DNA from 3 places in the Shouchella oshimensis genome. Region 3 is predicted to be linked to each of the others. Evidence: riboswitches for the same ligand, from Rfam matches in the RefSeq annotation. Region 3 holds a riboswitch; each other region holds the start of a gene.
The links. Region 3 has a riboswitch for S-adenosylmethionine ahead of NDM98_RS18655 (methionine ABC transporter ATP-binding protein). Riboswitches for the same ligand answer to the same signal wherever they lie in the genome.
Positions count from the first base shown of each region.

Region 1: another riboswitch for S-adenosylmethionine. It lies ahead of NDM98_RS01465 (methionine biosynthesis PLP-dependent protein); the one in region 3 lies ahead of NDM98_RS18655 (methionine ABC transporter ATP-binding protein).
Region 2: another riboswitch for S-adenosylmethionine. It lies ahead of NDM98_RS06320 (sugar ABC transporter substrate-binding protein); the one in region 3 lies ahead of NDM98_RS18655 (methionine ABC transporter ATP-binding protein).

Region 1 is NZ_JAMQJY010000001.1:244,101-248,334, reverse strand. It holds partial or broken gene NDM98_RS01470 (bifunctional homocysteine S-methyltransferase/methylenetetrahydrofolate reductase) at 1-471, opposite strand, end outside; partial or broken gene NDM98_RS01465 (methionine biosynthesis PLP-dependent protein) at 506-1,610, opposite strand; SAM riboswitch class I at 1,695-1,798, opposite strand; gene NDM98_RS01460 (hypothetical protein) at 1,867-2,031, opposite strand; gene NDM98_RS01455 (PrsW family glutamic-type intramembrane protease) at 2,035-2,496, opposite strand; gene NDM98_RS01450 (hypothetical protein) at 2,566-2,706, opposite strand; gene NDM98_RS01445 (asparaginase) at 2,852-3,811, opposite strand; gene NDM98_RS01440 (YpdA family putative bacillithiol disulfide reductase) at 3,808-4,234, opposite strand, start outside.
Region 2 is NZ_JAMQJY010000001.1:1,158,097-1,162,330, forward strand. It holds gene NDM98_RS06310 (2-hydroxy-3-keto-5-methylthiopentenyl-1-phosphate phosphatase) at 1-48, opposite strand, end outside; gene NDM98_RS06315 (2,3-diketo-5-methylthiopentyl-1-phosphate enolase) at 45-1,277, opposite strand; SAM riboswitch class I at 1,355-1,465, opposite strand; SAM riboswitch class I at 1,645-1,791, shown strand; gene NDM98_RS06320 (sugar ABC transporter substrate-binding protein) at 1,866-2,969, shown strand; partial or broken gene NDM98_RS06325 (sugar ABC transporter ATP-binding protein) at 2,981-4,234, shown strand, end outside.
Region 3 is NZ_JAMQJY010000003.1:244,314-248,547, forward strand. It holds gene NDM98_RS18645 (MetQ/NlpA family ABC transporter substrate-binding protein) at 1-126, opposite strand, end outside; gene NDM98_RS18650 (methionine ABC transporter permease) at 274-873, opposite strand; gene NDM98_RS18655 (methionine ABC transporter ATP-binding protein) at 947-1,975, opposite strand; SAM riboswitch class I at 2,135-2,237, opposite strand; gene NDM98_RS18660 (YecA family protein) at 2,298-4,234, opposite strand, start outside.

The DNA of each region.
Region 1 (4,234 bases), on a different contig from region 3:
GGCGATTTCCGTAACCAGTAACGCTTCTTCTAAATCATAAAAGGTTTCAAATAAAAGCCCATCCACACCTTCATCTAACAACACTAAAATCTGTTCCGTTAGTGCTTCTTCTATTTCATCTAATGTTGATTCTTCCATTTGGAAGCGTCGAATGCCTCCAACTGTGCCTACTACAAATGCTTTTTGTTCTACAGCCTGTTTTGCTAAGGCAACTGCTCGTCGGTTAATTTCAGCCGTTTTATCTTCTAAACCATATTTACTTAGTTTTAATCGATTGGCAGCATACGTATTGGTTTGTATAACTTCTGCACCAGCATTGAGATATTCCTTGTGAATAGAGACAATGACTTCTGGTTGACTGATATTAATTTCTTCAAAGCATTGCTGCTCGATACCTCGTTCATATAGAAGCGTACCCATAGCCCCGTCTCCAACTAATATGTCATTTTTTAAACGCTCTAATAAATCCACATGTATCTCCCCCCGCTTTATTGTTGGCTCGCACCTACTTAACAGCTGAAAAGGCTTGCTTCAAATCATCGATTAGATCTTGACATCGCTCAATTCCAACTGAAAAGCGAAGTAATCGATTATCTACTCCATTAGCAATGCGGATCTCTTCTGGAATATCTGCATGTGTTTGTGTAGCTTGGATAAGTCATTAAGCTTTCTACCCCACCTAAACTTTCTGCAAAAGAAATTAATTTGAGATTTTGAAGGATTGGATTAATCCATGTTTCATCACCCACTCTAAATGAGATCATTCCTCCTCTTCCTGGATAAAGAACCTCTTCTACTTCAGATGATTCTTCTAAAAAACGAACAATTTCCTGAGCGTTTTGTTCATGTTTTTCCATGCGTAGTGCCAATGTTTTCATACCTCTTACAACTAACCATGAATCAAACGCTGAAAGGGTAGCTCCAATTCCGTTGTGAAAATAACCAATTCTTTCAGATAACTCCTGGCCTTTTGAAACAATTAAGCCCGCAATAACGTCATTATGACCACTTATGTACTTAGATGCGCTATGAATGACGATATCCGCTCCTAAAGCAATCGGCTGCTGAATAATTGGTGTGTAAAACGTATTATCCACGATTAAAAGCAATTGGTGTTTTTTTGCAATCTCTGCAAGTTCTGAAATAGACGCTTCTTGCATCAAAGGGTTTGTTGGTGTTTCAATAAATAATGCTTTTGTTGCTTGTGTAATCGCTGCCTCAAACTCGACTAGATCACGAGGATCTGAATAGTGGAATGTTAATCCCCAATGATTCCATCCTTCTTCAAATAATCGATACGTTCCACCATAAAGATCTTTCGAAGCAAGGATTTCATCTCCGTTTTTAAACAGTGAAAGGACTGTTTGTACTGCAGCCATTCCTGAGCTGCATGCAAATCCTCTATCTCCAAGTTCTAGTTCAGCAATAGCATTTTCTAATACTTCTCTAGTCGGATTCCCTGTTCTCGCATAATCATATCCCGTTGATTCCCCAATACCTGTATGTCGGTAAGCAGTAGAGAAATAGACAGGAGCATTTACCGCACCCGTTCGATTGTCGACACGATTCCCAATTTGAACCAACGTTGTTTCCAGAGCTCTTTTACTCATTTTAATTCCCCCATCACTTTTGTAAAATAAAAAGCACCTTTCTCGTCATAAGAGAAAGGTGCTTATCAATTCCATATAAGCTTCCTCTTATCTTAGCAGCTATAACTGCCGGATTTAGCACCTTGCCGCAATTTGGCTTGGTTGCTGAGACTTCGCAGGGCCTTTCCCTCCATCTCTCTTGATAAGAATACATCATTTAATTTTGAATATTCACTTTAACATACAGGACATTTTATAAAAAGGCAAGACTTTTTTATCATGTCTCTAGAGATGCTTCTATGTTAAGACGATCTTCATTACCACATACACATCGTTTAAATCCTGTCTCATATTCACCATTCTCGTTCAGCCTTCCGCGGAGAATATACTTTTCTTTGCAATCAGGACAGCGAATGACAATCCTATACCGTTCTTCTGACATGGTTTAATTCCTCCTTATACGTGGTGATTGTTGATCTAGCCTCCGAGCGAGTTTAATTTTGTAAATTGCAAACGCCCAAAGCATCAGCATGAAAGGAATTATTCCAAACAAAACATAGTGATCAAATAAAAAAACAATGTAATCATATGAACTATGTAGGACAATCGGTATACCTAGGGACAAGGTTAATAATCTTCTTCTGTTTGTTGGAAGGAGCTTGGCATTTCCCATATAATACCCCATGATTATGCCAAACAATGCATGACTTGATACAGGCATTAATGCTCGACCTACCGCTGTTTCAATACCATGAGCTATTAAATAAAAGATGTTTTCCATCGTCGCAAAGCCAAGTGACAACGACACTCCATACACAATGCCATCATTCCTACGATTAATCGTACCATGCCTGGAAAGCGAAGATATAAAGGATAAACCACTTAAAAAATTCCTCAGTAAATCCATATAAAATAAGAGCTTGCTGCCATTCTTCAGGAAAGACCTTTTCCTCAATAAAAGCATATTGTAAAACCATCACAGGAAAAACAACAATATTCCAATTAAAAACGTTCGAATGATTGTACCATGTAACTTTCGCCGATAATCAGTCTTCAAATAAAAATAGGTTAATAACCCAATTGCAGGTGCTATTGCAGCCGTTAGCAACGAAAACATCTACAACCTGCCTTTCCACAAAGTACAGGTCCGTTGCACACATTGCTTTGCACCCTACTCATTACCGGAACCTGACTTGAACCTGTTCATTACATTCAATAAAACCATTATATTCCTATCTGTTATGCTTTTCAAGAAAAAGGCTTTAGTGTTTAAACCCTAGGTTCACATCAGACTCAGCAGCTAACAGCACCAACGTTTTGATACGTGCTTTTTTACTATCATAATCTGAACCTAAAATAACTCCCTTTTGCTCTAGATCATGTGCACTGCCTTCATATTCGTAAGTTGGGTACACCTTTCCTTCTTCAGCTGATGTCGTCATAACAACTGTTTTTCCTTGAGATATTGATTCATTAAGGACATTCACTAAATGTGGGGGGACTTGTCCACGTCCTACACCTTCAAGCACAACCGCATCTGAATTTTGTAGGATACTCTCAAGAATCCGACTGTGCATCCCAAGATAAATCTTAGCAATTGCCACATCCGGCAGCTTTTTTGTAAGTACGTACGTGTCTCGATGAATTGGTTTTTGATATAAGAAAATTGTATCATTATCAATAATACCTAAATAACCGAATCCAAATGCATTAAAACCCTGAATATTCGAAGCATGTTCTTTTTTGACGTATCTCGCTGCAAAGATCCGTTCATTAAATACAACAACCGTTCCAACTTGCTTCAAGTCATCATGACAAGCAGCATAGACGGCATGTCGCAAATTAATAAAAGCATCACTGCCTAATTGTTCAGGACCGCGCTGTGAGCCAGTCACAATCACTGGACGATCGTCCGTTATCACTAGATCAAGAAAATAAGCCGTCTCTTCTAGCGTATCTGTACCGTGAGTTACAACAACCCCTGAAACATCTTCATCACTAAATGCAAGTTCAACTTCTTTTTTTAATTCCAACCAATCATCTAGCGTAATATGAATACTAGGTTTTTGCAACATAGACCGAACAGTAACATGAATATCACTTGGAAGCTGACATAAATCTGCTAGCTCTTCGCCCGTAAGTTCACCAGCTACTAATTTTCCATCTTCATTCTCAGTACTTGCAATCGTTCCACCAGTTGTAATTAAAATTACCTTTTTCATTCAACCAACCCCTCATGTTCGTTTGCAAGGATATCTACTATTCTTGAGGCTATCCCACTACCGTGCCAACGCCCGTTTTCAATAAAAATCTCATTGGCGTTATTACCAGCAGCAATTACCCCTGCAATAAAAAGCCCATCAATATTTGTTTCAAACGTATCCGGATTATATTCTGGTCTTCCAGTTCCATCATCAACATGTACACCCATGCTTTTAATAAATTGATGATCAGGGTGATATCCGGTCATTGCAAAAACGTAATCTGCTTTTACAGACTTAGATTTTCCCAATACTGTGTAGTTTACGTCTGTGCTCGTTATTTGAGTTACTTCTGCTTGAAATTCTAGAGTGATTTTATTGTTCTTCACGAGAGATACATACTCTGGCAAAATCCACGGTTTTACACTAGCAGAATAATCATCG
Region 2 (4,234 bases), on a different contig from region 3:
ATCAAAGTCACAGAAGATGATTGGGTCTTTACCTGCAATCTGTGTCATGTTGGACTACCCCACAACTCAAGTGCTTTTGCCAGTTCTGGTGATTTAGCTGCCGCATCAGATAATGATTGAGTAGCAAGTACTCCTGAAACCGCATCTCGAAAGGCCTTAGCACCTGCTCTTGCTCCACCTGGATGACCGTGAATACCACCGCCTGCGTTAATTACTGAATCAATGCCGAAGTCCTGAATTAGAAGTGGCGTCAAACCAGGATGAATCCCAGCCGATGGAACCGGAAAGGCTTTTTTGAGAGCTCGTTCCTCTGTTAATGCCTGTTTAATATCTATCGTTTCCGACTTTTCCATGGCAACGCTACCGTAAGGAGACGGAAACAAAACAAGGTCCGCTCCGGCTAATCGTAACAATTTACCTAAAAGTACTTTGTTAGATATTCCGTAAAAAGGTGACGCCGTAAGGGCTCCAGAAACAGCTGGATGAGCCATAATTGGAACGTGAATATCCGGATCCTCTGCTAATGCCTGCAAAACATCCAATCCGTATGCAAATACATTAAACAATAAGGCCGTTGCTCCCTGCTCGACTGCTCTTTTTGCTTTGTCTTTTAAGTCAAACGTTCGACCAGTTAGGTTAACCGCATACAGCTTTTGTTCACCTGTCTGTTCATACACCTCTTTGATAATCTTAGAACCAGCTTGAACTCGATCTGAAAAAGGGGTTAATGGATTATCAAATAGAATCTCGTCATCCTTTACTAGATCGACTCCACCTAGCAATTGATCAGCTAGCTGAGATTTAAATTCCGTCATGTCCTTTCCTATCATCCCTTTAAAAATACTCATCACAAGCGGCCGCTCATAGACCTGAAGCTGACTACGAATACCTTCTATTCCAAATTGCGGTCCAGGGAAAGCTTTTTCTAGATCACTAGTAAAATCAATATCTACTAGCTTGATTTCACCATCGAGAGATAGCTTTCCAAAAATCGTTGTTAAAATGGCTGGTAGATCGGCTGAGAAGTTGGCTTGTGGATACGCGATTTTTATGAGGCCCGTTTTTCGTTCTTCCCCAAATAATCGATTGGCTATATCTGTGCTTTTCTCTTCTATTACTTCAACAACTTCACCTTTGTGTTTTTCAAGCTGCTTTTTTTCAAGCGCTTGTAAATGTGTCCATGATCCAATCGTTAACCCAAGGGCAATGGATTCTGCTTTTTTGTGAAGATCTTTTTTTTGATCGTATACTCGATATGTTGCCGTTACAAAACTCATTTTGTTCAGTTCCCCCTTACCTCAATAACAAAAAAATCCTCTTCTAGTGGAAGAGGACAGTGTACCCATTTCTTGTCCTCTTATCTACCAAGGTAACCTTGTGAGAATTAGCACCTTGAATAGCTAAAAAGCCAAAACAGGTTGCCGGGTATCATCGGGTTCGTCCCTCCACCAGCTCTTCATAAGAGTGATACATATGTAATGTTGATAAATATACTATGGATTATGACAGTGAGATTCTATTCTGTCAATTAGTAATAATCATTTTATCAGAATCTATTGACAACGTACAAATTCCCTCGTATTATTTATACCAATTACTCTTATTGGGAAAAAATGATTAAGAGTACACACAACTTTATATACACTCTTATCGAGAGTTGGCTGAGGGAATTGGCCCTATGAAGCCCGGCAACCGACCTAATCATCATTCTACTAATATGATGAAAACCTTTAAGGTTTTAAGGCACGGTGCTACATCCAACAGACTCTTCCCGAGTCTGAAAGATAAGAGGTTGAATCACAGCATTCCGCCTCTTTCTTAAACGAAAGAGGCTTTTTTATATTTTAATAGATGGAGAGATGACCATGATAAAAGGATTTGGGGTTAAAACATTAGGAATGACTGCTGCTGCTGTAATTGTACTTGCTGGATGTGGTGATAGTGAGTCCTCGCAAGCCGAAGCAGATGTCAAATTAGACGGAGTACCTGAGAGATTCGCTACAGGTGAAGGCGCCAAAATAAAGGTCATTCGCAAGATTGGTGGAGATGACCATACTGCTCAATATTTGGCCGGAGTACAAGAAGAAGGTGAAGCGTTAGGTTTTGATGTCGATGTATTTACCGCAAATGGGGATACAGCAAGTTATCATGACGCCATATCTCAAGCAATAGATGCCGATTATGACGGCTTAATTCTTTCACATGGTGATGATGCCGCTACCGTAGATGCCGTACAACGAGCTGTTGATAAAGGGATTGAGGTTGTAACGTTTGATTCCAATAGTGATTTAGAATCGATTGATGGTGTGACACTCACCTCCCAAGATGATGAGGAGCTTGCAACACTAGCCCTTGATCAACTAGTTGAAGATTTTGATGGAGAGGCAAATATTCTCTACTTATGGGTTGATGGTTTCCCTCCAATGGTAAGACGCGATTCAATCTATCAGGAGGTTCTTTCTGAGCAACCTGGACTTAATGAATTGGAGCGATTTGGTGTTGCCGCAGAAGATACTTCTACCCAAACTCAAAATGCAGTAGCTGCGTTACTTAATAAGTACCCTGAAGGTGAAATCGATGCGATTTTTGCGACTTGGGATGCCTTTGCAATTGGAGCAGCACGTGCACTTGATGAAGCAGGACGAGATGAAATCAATATCTATGGAATTGATGTATCAAATGCTGACCTTCAAATCATGCAACAGGAAAATAGCACATGGGATTATACTGCAGCCGTTGATCCTAAGTTAATTGGTTCTATCAACCTACGAATTCTTGCCAAAAAGCTAGCCGGTGAAGAAACACCTCAATTTTATGATTTAGAAGCATCGCTCATTTCTCGGAAGCAATTATTAGAAGCAGATGATGACGTCAATATGGTCTCATTAGCTGAGGTCATTCCAAACTGGGGTGAATCAGACGCGTTTGAAGAAGAATGGATGACTATATTAAAAGAACATAACGAATAATAGGTGATTTGATGAAGCTACGTATGGAAAAGATCTCCGTTTCTTATCCGGGAGTCAAGGCGCTTGATCAGGCTTCTTTTGAAGTAAGCGGCGGCTCTTCACACGCACTAATTGGTGCGAATGGCGCGGGAAAATCAACGTTAATGAAAGTACTGTCTGGTTCAGAAAGTCATTACGACGGCACCATTCTAATTGACGGACAACATGTTTCGATCCATTCACCAAAGGATGCGCAAAAGCATGGTATCCAAATTGTTCATCAGGAAGTTGATGCTGGATTAGTTCCATACTTAACGGTCGCTGAGAACATACACCTTTATACATTTGGTTCTAGTCAGAACAAGAACGCCTTTATTCATTGGAGTCTTGTTCACAAAAAAGCTTCAGAGGTTCTCGATTCATTAGGTATCAATGTTTCTTCTAAAACGTTAGCGAGTGAGCTCACGCTTGCAGAAAAACAAATGGTTCTTATTGCACGAGCCGTTTTGACAGATTGTCGGCTATTGATCCTAGATGAACCAACAGCCCCATTAAGTCTTTCTGAAACCAAGCAATTGTTTCGGATTGTACGAGATCTACAGAGCAAAAACGTAGCAGTGGTGTTCATCTCGCATCGTTTGCCTGAGCTGTTTGAAATTTGCGATATCATTACGGTTATGAGGAATGGGCAAGTAGTTTCATCAAGACCTATTCCTGATACGTCAATTGACCAAGTCGTTGAGCAAATGCTTGGAGAACCTTTAAGCCAGCAATTTACAGACAGAGTTTCCGAGATGGGTGACACATTTTTAGAAGCTCATTCAGTATCAGATGGCAGCAAAATTAATCATGTATCCCTACATGTTAAAAAAGGAGAAATTCTTGGATTAGCTGGCCTAGTTGGAGCTGAAAAACCGAGCTTTGCAAGCTACTCTTTGGAGCTTCTACGATGACATCCGGCTCACTTTTGATTAACAAAAAGCCAGTTGTCATTTCCTCTCCTTATGATGCCGTTTTTCATGGAATGGCTTTTGTGCCTGAAGAACGACGAAAAGAAGGCGTCCTAATTAATGAATCTGTTTTAACTAACCTATCAGCTGCCAATCTAGGAAGCTTCAGTAAGCGATTTGGTTTTTGGAATTTCAAAAAAGAACAAGCGAGTGCTAAAACGATGATTTCAGCTCTTGGGATCAAAACACCTCAAGCTGAAACATTGGTCAAAAATCTTTCTGGCGGGAATCAACAAAAGGTCGCGATCGGCAAATGGTTAGTCGCTGATGCAGACC
Region 3 (4,234 bases):
AAGAGCTTGGTTAGGCTGGACATAATCATTAAAACTGACAATATCAATATTAATGCCTTCTTCTTCAGCAATTCCCGAAATAAAGTCCCACTGGCGTGAATCCGTACCCGAAATACCAATTTTCACATCTACCGGATTATCTTTGCTGAATCCTTCTGTATCTCCACTTGTACTATCATCATTTCCTTGCCCGCATGCTGTTAATGCTAGACACCAAGTCCTGCTACGATTAGTTTAAATGATTGTTTCATGAACTCTCTCCACCTTTTCTTTTTATCTTCTTCTAGAATTTCTTGCGAGTATATTACCAAGCGACTGCAAACCTTGAACCATAACAATTAGCAGCACGACTGTAATCACCATAGTGGCATCGTCAAAACGTTGGTAGCCGTAAGTGATAGCTACATTTCCAATCCCACCAGCTCCGATAGCTCCAGCCATAGCGGTAGCACCAACGAGACCAATTGTTGCGGTTGTAATACTAAGAATTAATGAACCCTTTGCTTCCGGTAGTAGAAAGCGGAAGATAATTTGCGCTTTGGAGGCACCCATTGAATCAGCCGCTTCAATAATGCCAGGCTCCACTTCTAAAAGCGAGTTCTCAATTAACCGTGCAATGTATGGTGCAGCATACACAACAAGTGGTACAACAGCTGCCTCCATGCCAACAGCACTTCCAACAATAAGTCGGGTAAACGGAATAATAGCAACCATCAAGATAATAAATGGAATGGATCGCAAAACATTAATAATGGGATTTAATATATTAAACACCCAGGCACACTCAAGGATATGACCCTTACGTGTAACCACAAGCACAACCCCAAGCAAAATGCCTAAAATGGCTGAAAAAATTAACGATAGGAAAACCATATACAATGTTTCATATAAAGAGGTAAGCAAAATGTCCGTTGAAATATTTGGTCTAATGGACTCGGGTAAACTTTCAAGCATCTAGCTTCACCTCCGATACCAATAGTTCTTTCTCCTTAATAAATCGAAACGCAGATTCAAGTGATCCTGGATCTCCCTGCAACTCCACCGTTAAGCTACCGAAAGGGGTATCCTGGATCTCCGTTATGTTTCCAAACAATACATTAACATCAACATCAAAATTCCTAACAAGCTCAGACAAAAGCGGTTTACCTGATGATTCCCCAATAAATTCGATTTTGTAGATTTTAATTTGTTCAGACCCTTTTTCAAGGATTTTTCGTACACTTGCCGGTATTTGATCTTTAAATACAGATCGAACAAAATTTTTGGTTGTCTGGTGCTGTGGTTTAGAGAAGATATCAAGAACCGTTCCTTCTTCAATAATTCTTCCTTCTTCCATAACCGCAACCCGATCACAAATTTCTCGAATGACACCCATTTCGTGTGTGATGATTAAAATTGTTACGTTAAATTCCTCATTTACACGCTTTAAAAGCTGAAGAATCGAACTGGTCGTTTCCGGGTCTAAAGCAGATGTCGCTTCATCACATAGCAGGACAGCTGGATTAGATGCTAATGCACGGGCAATACCAATCCGTTGCTTTTGACCACCAGAAAGCTGTTCTGGGTAGCTATCTGCTTTATCTGATAGACCTACAAAATCCAGTAATTCTCTTACACGTTTTTTTAATTCTGCTTGTGGAGTTCGCACAAGACGTAAAGGAACTGCCACATTTTCAAACACTGTTTTAGACTGCAGTAAGTTAAAATGCTGAAAAATCATACCGATGTTGCGCTTAGCCTTCTGCAGTTCGCCACCCTTTAACAACGTTAAGCTTTGTCCATTCACAATCACTTCGCCATCTGTTGGTCGTTCTAGCAGATTAACACTGCGAATCAATGTACTTTTACCGGCACCACTAAAGCCAATGACGCCTGATATCTGTCCCTTATCAACTCGGAAGTTTACTTCATCAAGTGCTTTAACTTCTCGTTCTTTTGTTTTAAAAACTTTGCTTACATTTTTAAATTCAATCAATGGTCTACCCGCCTTCCGACTAAATATAACTACACACATAAACATACTTGGTTTTGAAACCGATATCATGCTCCAAACCCTAATTAAAAACTTAATAAAACGAAAAACCCTCCTATTCGTTTGAATAAGAGGGTTGAAATGGTTTAGTAAGTCATTCAGCTCTTATCATCCAGGAATTTAACCTGCAGGAATTAGCACCTTCCGCCGTGGCGGGGTTGCTGAAGCGTCATAGGGCCAGTCCCTCTGCTCCTCTTAATAAGAATATGTTGTTGTGTTAAAACAATAACAGATCACGCTGAATCTGACAAGAACTAATTATTTCCTATAGATAACTTATTGCTTCTTTTGGATACGCATTAAGTAGTTTCTTAAGTATCGGCTGATTGTTGTCATCCTGTGAAATGACTGCCTCTAAAATCAATCCACTATGCACTTGGCTTAGTGCTTTTTTCGGCAAAGTAATCGATATACTCTGCTTACTATCAATCGATTTAACCTCAACTCTATCTTCCTTCACATCTTGAATCTTATATAAACCGCCAACCGCTTCTGGATCAATCTCTTTTTGGAATTGCGGTAGTGAAAAACGCCCTGAATCCGTTGTAAAATTATAGACCTGAACAGCTTCAATTAAGGACGCTTCAAGCTCTGCACAAACAGCTGATGCATCAGTATGAATGGCAGTTCTATGCTTTTGATCCAACCACTTTGTGAACATTTTTATTGTACTTAGAAGATCCTTCACCTGTGTCTGACTGATCACCACATCTTCAAATAAATCAATTAACAGATGTTTTTTCCAAAATTCCTTGGTACAGTCTGACCAATCTTTTACCTTTTGCACTTCTAATGAGTAACGTATATTAAAAAGACTCATTCGGTATTTCCTTACCGTATTTGCGCCTTTTCCATCCGTTTTCTCCTTAAAAAAGCTAAGAATAGGATCGTGGTAAAAGGCATCGATCGAATCTGGACTAAAGCCTAGATCTTCATACGTGTTGATATCTTCTTTTTTGACTGACAAAAACTGATTATCATGATAATAAATTGGCTTTATGCTTGAGTCACGATTCTCTTGACCTGTAACAAATGGAGAAGGTGATAGCCCCGCATCTTTTCTAAATGGATTAATATCAAAAGTAAAGTCGATATCATTATATTTAGCAATCACTTGATCATACAAATTAAATTCAATTTGTTTAAACCAACGATCTGCTTCTTCAAATTGACCATGATCAATTAGTTGATAAATACTATTCTGACCTAGTGCTGGGATAGGTTGATCTAAGTCCATATCCTTAGCACGCTGTGCATAAAGCGGGAAATATTCAGGCGCTTCTCCTGTCATTTGCATCAAGTTATTTGAAAATGCCATTCCACTGCCCAATTTGCCGCTGGTTGATTCTTTAACGTCTCCCACAAATTGAGGATAATCATTTAATAAATCTCGGAATTGTACAGCCTTCTCTTTCTTATAAGTGATGTACTTTAAGCTATCATTAGTAAATTCGAGAGTCGCAACAGCTTCTGCCATTAATACTTCACTCTCTATAATACTATCCTTGTACACTGCCCAGTTTTCCGCTTGAGTTAAATGCTTGTGCTCCTCACGCCAATCATATACAACAAACTCATCCTTATCTCTAAGTAAGGTTGCAAACGACTGAACATCTGTAACAGGCGCTTCAAAAGTAATTAGAGCATTTGACTGTTGATTTTCCAAGTCAGGTCTCTGTTCCTTCTCTAAAAGCGATCCTAAAACTTCAGGGAAATATTGAATCAATACATCTACAACTGCGATATCATGTTCAGTTGCCAGCTGATTCACTTTTTCTACGCTACGGTCAACATGATCCGGCCCTTGAAAGATTCGAATTCCATTAAATAATGGTGTATCTCCAAAAAATTCAACAAGCCCTAGCGTTCCATACCAAGGTCTGAAGGTCGGAAGGTTCTCGGTATCCTTAGCCATTTTAAATGTCTCTTCCGTAAAGACATCAAGGAAAACAACCTGATTATTCTCTTCATTTACAGCTTGAACAATTCTTGGTTTAAGAGTACTCCATTGTTCTGCTAAGTTTTTTTCATCCGCTTGCAGCCTATATGCTTCTTCTTTCAAAAACCAATCAATCCCGGTTAAGCCGTTTTTATGGATTTGAAAGAAATTAAGCCAGAAATTAACGTACCCTTCTTCAATCTGTTCAGGCACAAGCTTTTTAGAGCGCTGATGAAACTCTGATTGTAGCTTTAAAAATTCAT